2 regions of the Pseudomonas wadenswilerensis genome follow, and region 2 is predicted to be linked to the other one. Evidence: predicted binding sites of a transcription regulator. Region 2 holds the regulator's gene; the other holds the start of a gene.
What was found. The regulator sigma-54, encoded in region 2, starts transcription at its own class of promoters, with help from an activator protein. The targets are predictions, from matches to a motif close to ANTGGCATNNANNTTGCTNT.
Positions count from the first base shown of each region.

Region 1: a site for sigma-54 is predicted at 1,820-1,839, ahead of nirB (nitrite reductase large subunit NirB). Genes of this name have one in related genera too.

Region 1 is NZ_CP087191.1:4,340,578-4,343,858, forward strand. It holds gene nirB (nitrite reductase large subunit NirB) at 1-1,653, opposite strand, end outside; gene LOY45_RS19910 (bifunctional nitrate reductase/sulfite reductase flavoprotein subunit alpha) at 1,929-3,281, opposite strand, start outside.
Region 2 is NZ_CP087191.1:1,047,860-1,051,140, reverse strand. It holds gene lptB (LPS export ABC transporter ATP-binding protein) at 1-520, shown strand, start outside; gene LOY45_RS04795 (RNA polymerase factor sigma-54) at 700-2,193, shown strand; gene hpf (ribosome hibernation-promoting factor, HPF/YfiA family) at 2,275-2,583, shown strand; gene ptsN (PTS IIA-like nitrogen regulatory protein PtsN) at 2,596-3,060, shown strand; gene rapZ (RNase adapter RapZ) at 3,063-3,281, shown strand, end outside.

The sequences.
Region 1 (3,281 bases), 2.5 Mb from region 2:
CACCAGCGACGGGTCCATGATCGGCTGGTTCCAGCACGAGGCGAGGATCGAGCCGACCGTGGGTTTGCAGATATCGCAGCCGACATGGCCGCGCCCATGCTTGGCGAGCATCTCGTCAAAGCTGAGGATGCCCTCGACCCGCACCAGCGCGTACAGCTCCTGGCGGGTGTAGGCGAAGTGTTCGCACAGGCTCTTGTCGACGCTGACGCCGCGGGCGATCAGCTCATGCTCGAACACCTGCTTGAGCAATGCCGCACAACCGCCGCAACCGGTGCAGGCCTTGGTCTGCTGCTTGAGCTGGCCAAGCTCGCCGCAACCGCTGTCGATGGCGGCGCAGATCGCGCCCTTGCTGACGTTGTGGCAGGAACAGATGGTCGCGCTGGCAGGCAAGGCATCCGCGCCCAGTGCCGGCGCGCCGGCCGACTGCGGCAGGATCAGGCCGGCCGGATCGGCTGGCAGGGCAATACCGTTCTGCACGTATTGCAGCAGGGTATCGTAGTAGCTGTTGTCGCCAACCAGCACCGCACCGATCACCTGTTTGCCGCTGGCATCGACCACCAGGCGGCGGTAGGCCGAGGCAGCTTCATCGATAAAGCGATAGCTGCGCGCACCCGGGGTGGCGCCATGGGCGTCGCCAATGGAGCCGACATCGACGCCGAGCAGCTTGAGCTTGGTCGACATGTCGGCACCGGTGAAGCTGCCACCGTCCTCACCGGACAGCGCCGCCGCGACATTACGGGCCATGCTGTAGCCCGGCGCTACCAGGCCGAACACGCTGCCGTTCCACGAGGCGCATTCGCCGATGGCGAAGATCCGTGGGTCGCTGCTGCGACAAGCACTGTCGATCATCACCCCGCCGCGTGGCGCGATGTCCAGACCGCTGCTGCGGCCCAGGGCATCCTGCGGGCGGATACCGGCGGAGAACACGATCAGGTCGGTTTCGAGAAATTCGCCGCCGTCGAAGTTCATCCGGTAGCGATAGTCTTCACCGGCAACGATGGCCTGGGTCGCCCGCGACAGGTGCACGCCAACCCCCAGGGCTTCGATCTGCGCACGCAAGGCCGCGCCGCCTTCGGCATCCAGTTGCACCGGCATCAAGCGCGGGGCGAACTCCACCACGTGGGCTTCCAGGCCCAGGGATTTCAAGGCATTGGCCGCCTCCAGGCCGAGCAGGCCACCGCCGACCACCACGCCCCGGCGGGCACTGTTGGCGGCGGCACGGATGGCATCGAGATCATCGAGAGTGCGATAGACCAGGCGCGCCGCCCCGTGCGAGCCTTCGATCGGCGGCACGAACGGATAGGAGCCAGTGGCCAGGACCAGTTGATCGTAAGGATAACGCCCGAGGTGGGTGACCACTTCGCCGCGCGCCCGGTCGATCTCCAGCACCTGCTCGCCCAGGTGCAGGTGAATGCCGTGCCCGGCGTACAAGCCCGCCTCGCCCAGCGCCAGGGTCTCGGCATCGCTGCCGCTGAAGTATTCCGACAGGTGCACGCGGTCGTAGGCGCGCTGGCGTTCTTCGCCGAACACCCGCACCTCGAAGCGACCCAGGGCACCGCGTTCGATCAGTTGCTCGACGCAGTGATGACCGACCATGCCGTTGCCGACGATGATCAGCTGTTGCCGCGCTTCGATGCTGGTAAACCCATTCATACCCGATCCTCACTCAAGGCCATTCACGGTGGCTTTGCTGCTGGGGCCAACCCCGAAAAACAAAAAAAGGCGCCTGGAGCCGAAGCTCCAGGCGCCTTTGCCTGGTCGTTTTATGTAGTCCCGGTTGCGAATCGCCATTGACCCGCGAGGACGTTGTACTTAAGCAAAAGCAGGTAGCGTGCCAACTGCCAAAGCCTTTGAAACCGGGGCTTGAGGACTGTCCACCACGGCCGTTATCGACCCAGGCTGGTGCAGCCCTCCCCCTTATGGGGCACTCAGTACACGTCGCGCAGGTAGCGTTTGGCGCGGCTCAGCTCGCTGACATAGGCCTCGGCCCGCTCCACACTCATGCCGCCGTACTGATGCACCACCTGCTTGAGCGCCGCATCGACATCCCTGGCCATGCGCTCGGCGTCACCACAGATGTAGAAATGCCCACCCTCCTCCAGCCAGCGCCAAAGCTCGGCGCCCTGTTCGAGCAGGCGCTGCTGCACGTAGATCTTCTGCGCCTGATCGCGGGAGAACGCGGTGTCCAGGCGGGTCAGGTGGCCGTCGCGCTGCCAGGCCAGCAGCTCGTCGCGGTAATAGAAATCCGTGGCGGCCTGCTGTTCACCAAACAACAGCCAGTTGCGGCCTGTGGCGCCTTCAGCCTGACGCTCCTGGAGGAACGCCCTGAACGGCGCGATACCGGTACCGGGGCCGACCATGATCACTGGCGCCGTACTATCGCTGGGCAGGCGAAAGTGCGCGGTCGGTTGGCTGAAGATTTCTACGCGGCCCGGCTCACCGCGGTCGGCCAGGTAGGTCGAGCACACGCCCTTGCGCTGGCCGTAACGGACGGTGGAAACCGTCAGGTGAACCTGATCAGGGTGCAACTTCTGGCTCGAGCTGATCGAGTACAGCCGCGGCTGCAAGGGTTTGAGCAGGCTCAACCAGGTCTCCAGGCTCAGCTCGGGTGTGCAGCCGTACACCAGGTCGATCAGTTGCTTGCCCCACAGCCAGTCCTTGAGCGCAGCCTTGTTGTGCGGTTCAAGCAACTCGCGCAACTGTGGATTGCCAACCGCGAAGGCCTCGAGCAGCTGCGGGGTAATGCGGGCGATCTCCAGGTGTTGCAACAGCGCCTCGGCCAGCGGCATGTCGGCCTGGCCCTTGAGGCTGACGCAGCGGCTGCCATCGAAGCGGGTGGCGCTCAGCAGTTCGTCGACCAGCGCCGGGCAGTTGCGCGGCCACACGCCCAGGGCGTCACCGGCCTGATAAGTGAAACCGCTGTCGCCCAGGTCGAATACCAGTTGGCGGGTTTCCTTGAGCGCGCCGGGGCCGTTGAGCAGGCGATTGCCGACCAGGGTCGTTGCCAGCGGCCTGGTTTTGCTGAAGCCGGTTGCGGCCGGCGCTGCCACTGGCGCTTCGAGCAGCAGCTGGCCGTGGCCCAGTTTGCCCAGCAGCGCCTGCAGCCATTGCCCGGCCGGTTCATTGAAATCGCCCTCGCAATCGACCCTGTCGAGCAAGCGCTCAGCCCCCAGTTCTGCCAGGCGCTGATCGAGCTTGCGACCAAACCCGCAGAACTGTTCATAGCTGGAATCCCCCAGGGCCAGCACCGCATAAGGCAAGCCGGCGCAGCGTTGAGAATG
Region 2 (3,281 bases):
CCAGCCCATGCACGGCCGCGCCCGCGCCGGTATTGGCTATCTGCCGCAGGAAGCCTCGATCTTCCGCAAGCTGTCGGTGGCCGACAACATCATGGCGATCCTCGAAACCCGCAAGGACCTGGACCGCGATGGCCGGCGCAAAGAGCTGGAAAGCCTGCTGCAGGAATTCCACATCAGCCACATCCGCGACAACCTCGGCATGAGCCTCTCCGGTGGCGAACGCCGCCGCGTCGAGATTGCCCGCGCCCTGGCCACCGCGCCCAAGTTCATTCTGCTCGACGAACCCTTTGCCGGTGTCGACCCGATTTCGGTCGGCGACATCAAGCAGATCATCCACCACCTGAAGGCCAAGGGCATTGGCGTTCTGATCACCGACCACAACGTCCGTGAGACCCTGGATATCTGCGAAACCGCTTACATCGTCAACGATGGCCAACTGATCGCCGAAGGCGATGCAGAAACCATCCTGGCCAACGATCTGGTCAAAGAGGTTTACCTCGGCCATGAGTTCCGCCTGTAGGCTCAAGGTGTAAGGCGCTGCCAGAGCGCTCTCGATCAAGCCAGTTCATGGCTTAATTGTTACGGCGCTCTAGGCAAACGCTGCAATTTCAGGCATATAATTTGCTTAAAGTTGGCGCTTCGGTGCCCTTGTAGTGGATGGCGCATGTGCGCCGGCAAATAAGGTGTTAAGCCCCTGCCATGAAACCATCGCTCGTCCTAAGAATGGGCCAGCAACTGACGATGACCCCGCAGTTGCAACAGGCCATACGTCTGCTCCAGCTTTCTACCCTGGACCTCCAGCAGGAAATCCAGGAAGCGCTGGAATCAAACCCGATGCTCGAGCGCCAGGAAGATGGCGACGACTTCGACAACAGCGACCCGATGGCCGACAACGCCGAGAGCAAACCCGTCGCCGAAGTTCAGGAAACCAGCTTCCAGGAGACCGCCCCGACGGTGGACAACCTCGAAGAAGGCGAGTGGAACGAACGCATCCCCAACGAGCTGCCGGTCGACACCGCCTGGGAAGACATCTACCAGACCAGCGCCAGCAGCCTGCCCAGCAACGACGATGACGAGTGGGACTTCACCACCCGCACCTCCGTTGGCGAGAGCCTGCAAAGCCACCTGCTCTGGCAACTGAACCTGGCTCCGATGTCCGACACCGACCGGCTGATCGCCGTGACGTTGATCGACTGCATCAATAACCAGGGCTACCTCGACGAAACCCTGGAAGAAGTCTGTGATTCCTTCGACCCCGAGCTCGACATCGAGCTGGATGAAGTCGAAGCCGTGCTGCACCGTATTCAACAGTTCGAACCGGCCGGCATCGGCGCGCGCAACCTCAGCGAGTGCCTGTTGCTGCAACTGCGCCAGCTGCCGCCGCGCACGCCGTGGATGGCCGAAGCCCAGCGCCTGGTCAGCGACTACATCGACCTGCTCGGTGGCCGCGACTACAGCCAGCTGATGCGCCGCATGAAGCTCAAGGAAGACGAACTGCGCCAGGTCATCGAGCTGGTACAGAGCCTCAACCCGCGCCCCGGCTCGCAAATCGAGTCGAGCGAAGCCGAATACGTGGTGCCGGACGTGATCGTGCGCAAGGACAACGAACGCTGGCTGGTCGAGCTCAACCAGGAAGCGGTCCCCCGCCTGCGGGTCAACCCGCAGTACGCCGGCTTCGTTCGCCGCGCCGACACCAGCGCCGACAACACCTTCATGCGCAACCAGCTGCAGGAAGCGCGCTGGTTCATCAAGAGCCTGCAAAGCCGCAACGAGACCCTGATGAAGGTCGCCACCCAGATCGTCGAGCACCAGCGTGGCTTCCTCGATCATGGCGACGAAGCGATGAAACCGCTGGTGTTGCACGATATCGCCGAAGCGGTGGGCATGCACGAGTCGACGATTTCCCGGGTGACCACGCAAAAATACATGCACACGCCCCGCGGTATTTACGAGCTGAAGTACTTTTTCTCCAGTCACGTCAGCACCTCCGAAGGCGGCGAATGCTCGTCCACGGCGATCCGCGCGATCATCAAAAAACTGGTTGCAGCGGAAAATCAGAAAAAGCCATTGAGTGACAGCAAGATCGCTGGTTTACTGGAGGCACAAGGCATCCAGGTAGCACGTCGCACCGTCGCCAAGTACCGCGAGTCCCTCGGCATTGCACCGTCGAGCGAGCGCAAGCGATTGATGTAACGGCTCCTGAGGTGTGCCACCGCAGTTCAGTGGCAGGCGCAACACCTGCCTCTTATGCACCGGCAACAAAGGAGAAGCTGTATGCAAGTCAATATCAGTGGACAGCATGTAGAAGTTACTCAGCCCCTGCGTGAGTACGTCGAGCAAAAATTGAAACGGCTGGAGGGGCATTTCGACAAGATTACCAATGTGACGGTAATCATGAAGGTCGAGAAGTTGCAGCAGAAGATTGAAGCAACGCTGTTCATTCCCGGCGGCGAAGTGGTTGCAAATGCCGAACACCAAGACATGTATGCAGCGATCGATGCCTTGACTGACAAGCTCGACCGCCAACTGAAAAAACACAAGGAAAAACAGCAAAGCCTGCTGCAAGGTGCAGCGGCCCGCTGATCCCCCTCATCCATGATCCGACTTGAAACCATCCTGACCCCCGGCCGTTCCCTTGTGAACGTGCCGGGCGGCAGTAAAAAGCGTGCGCTCGAACAGATCGCCAATCTGATCGGCAAACAAGTGCCCGAGCTGGACACCCAGGACGTGTACGAAGCCCTGATCGCCCGGGAAAAACTGGGCTCTACCGGCTTCGGCAACGGCATTGCCATTCCGCATTGCCGCCTCAAGGGCTGCGAATCGCCGGTCAGCGCACTGTTGCACCTTGACGCCCCTATCGATTTCGACGCCATCGATGGCGCTCCGGTCGACCTGCTGTTCGTACTGCTGGTCCCGGAAGCGGCTACCGATGCGCACCTGGAGCTGCTGCGCCAGATCGCCAGCATGCTCGACCGCCAGGACGTACGCGACAAACTGCGTGCGGCCACCAGTAACGAATCCTTGTACCAGGTCGTGCTGGACGTACAAAACGGGCACTGAACATGCGCTTGATCATCGTTAGCGGCCGGTCCGGCTCCGGCAAGAGCACCGCCCTCGATGTACTTGAGGACAACGGTTACTACTGCATCGACAACCTGCCGGCGGGCTTGCTGCCGCAGTTGGCCGAAAGCGCCCTGATCAACACTGAATTGATGCAGCCCAAAGTGGCCGTATCGATTGACGCGCGCAACCTGCCCAGCCACCTCTCGCGCTTTCCCGAG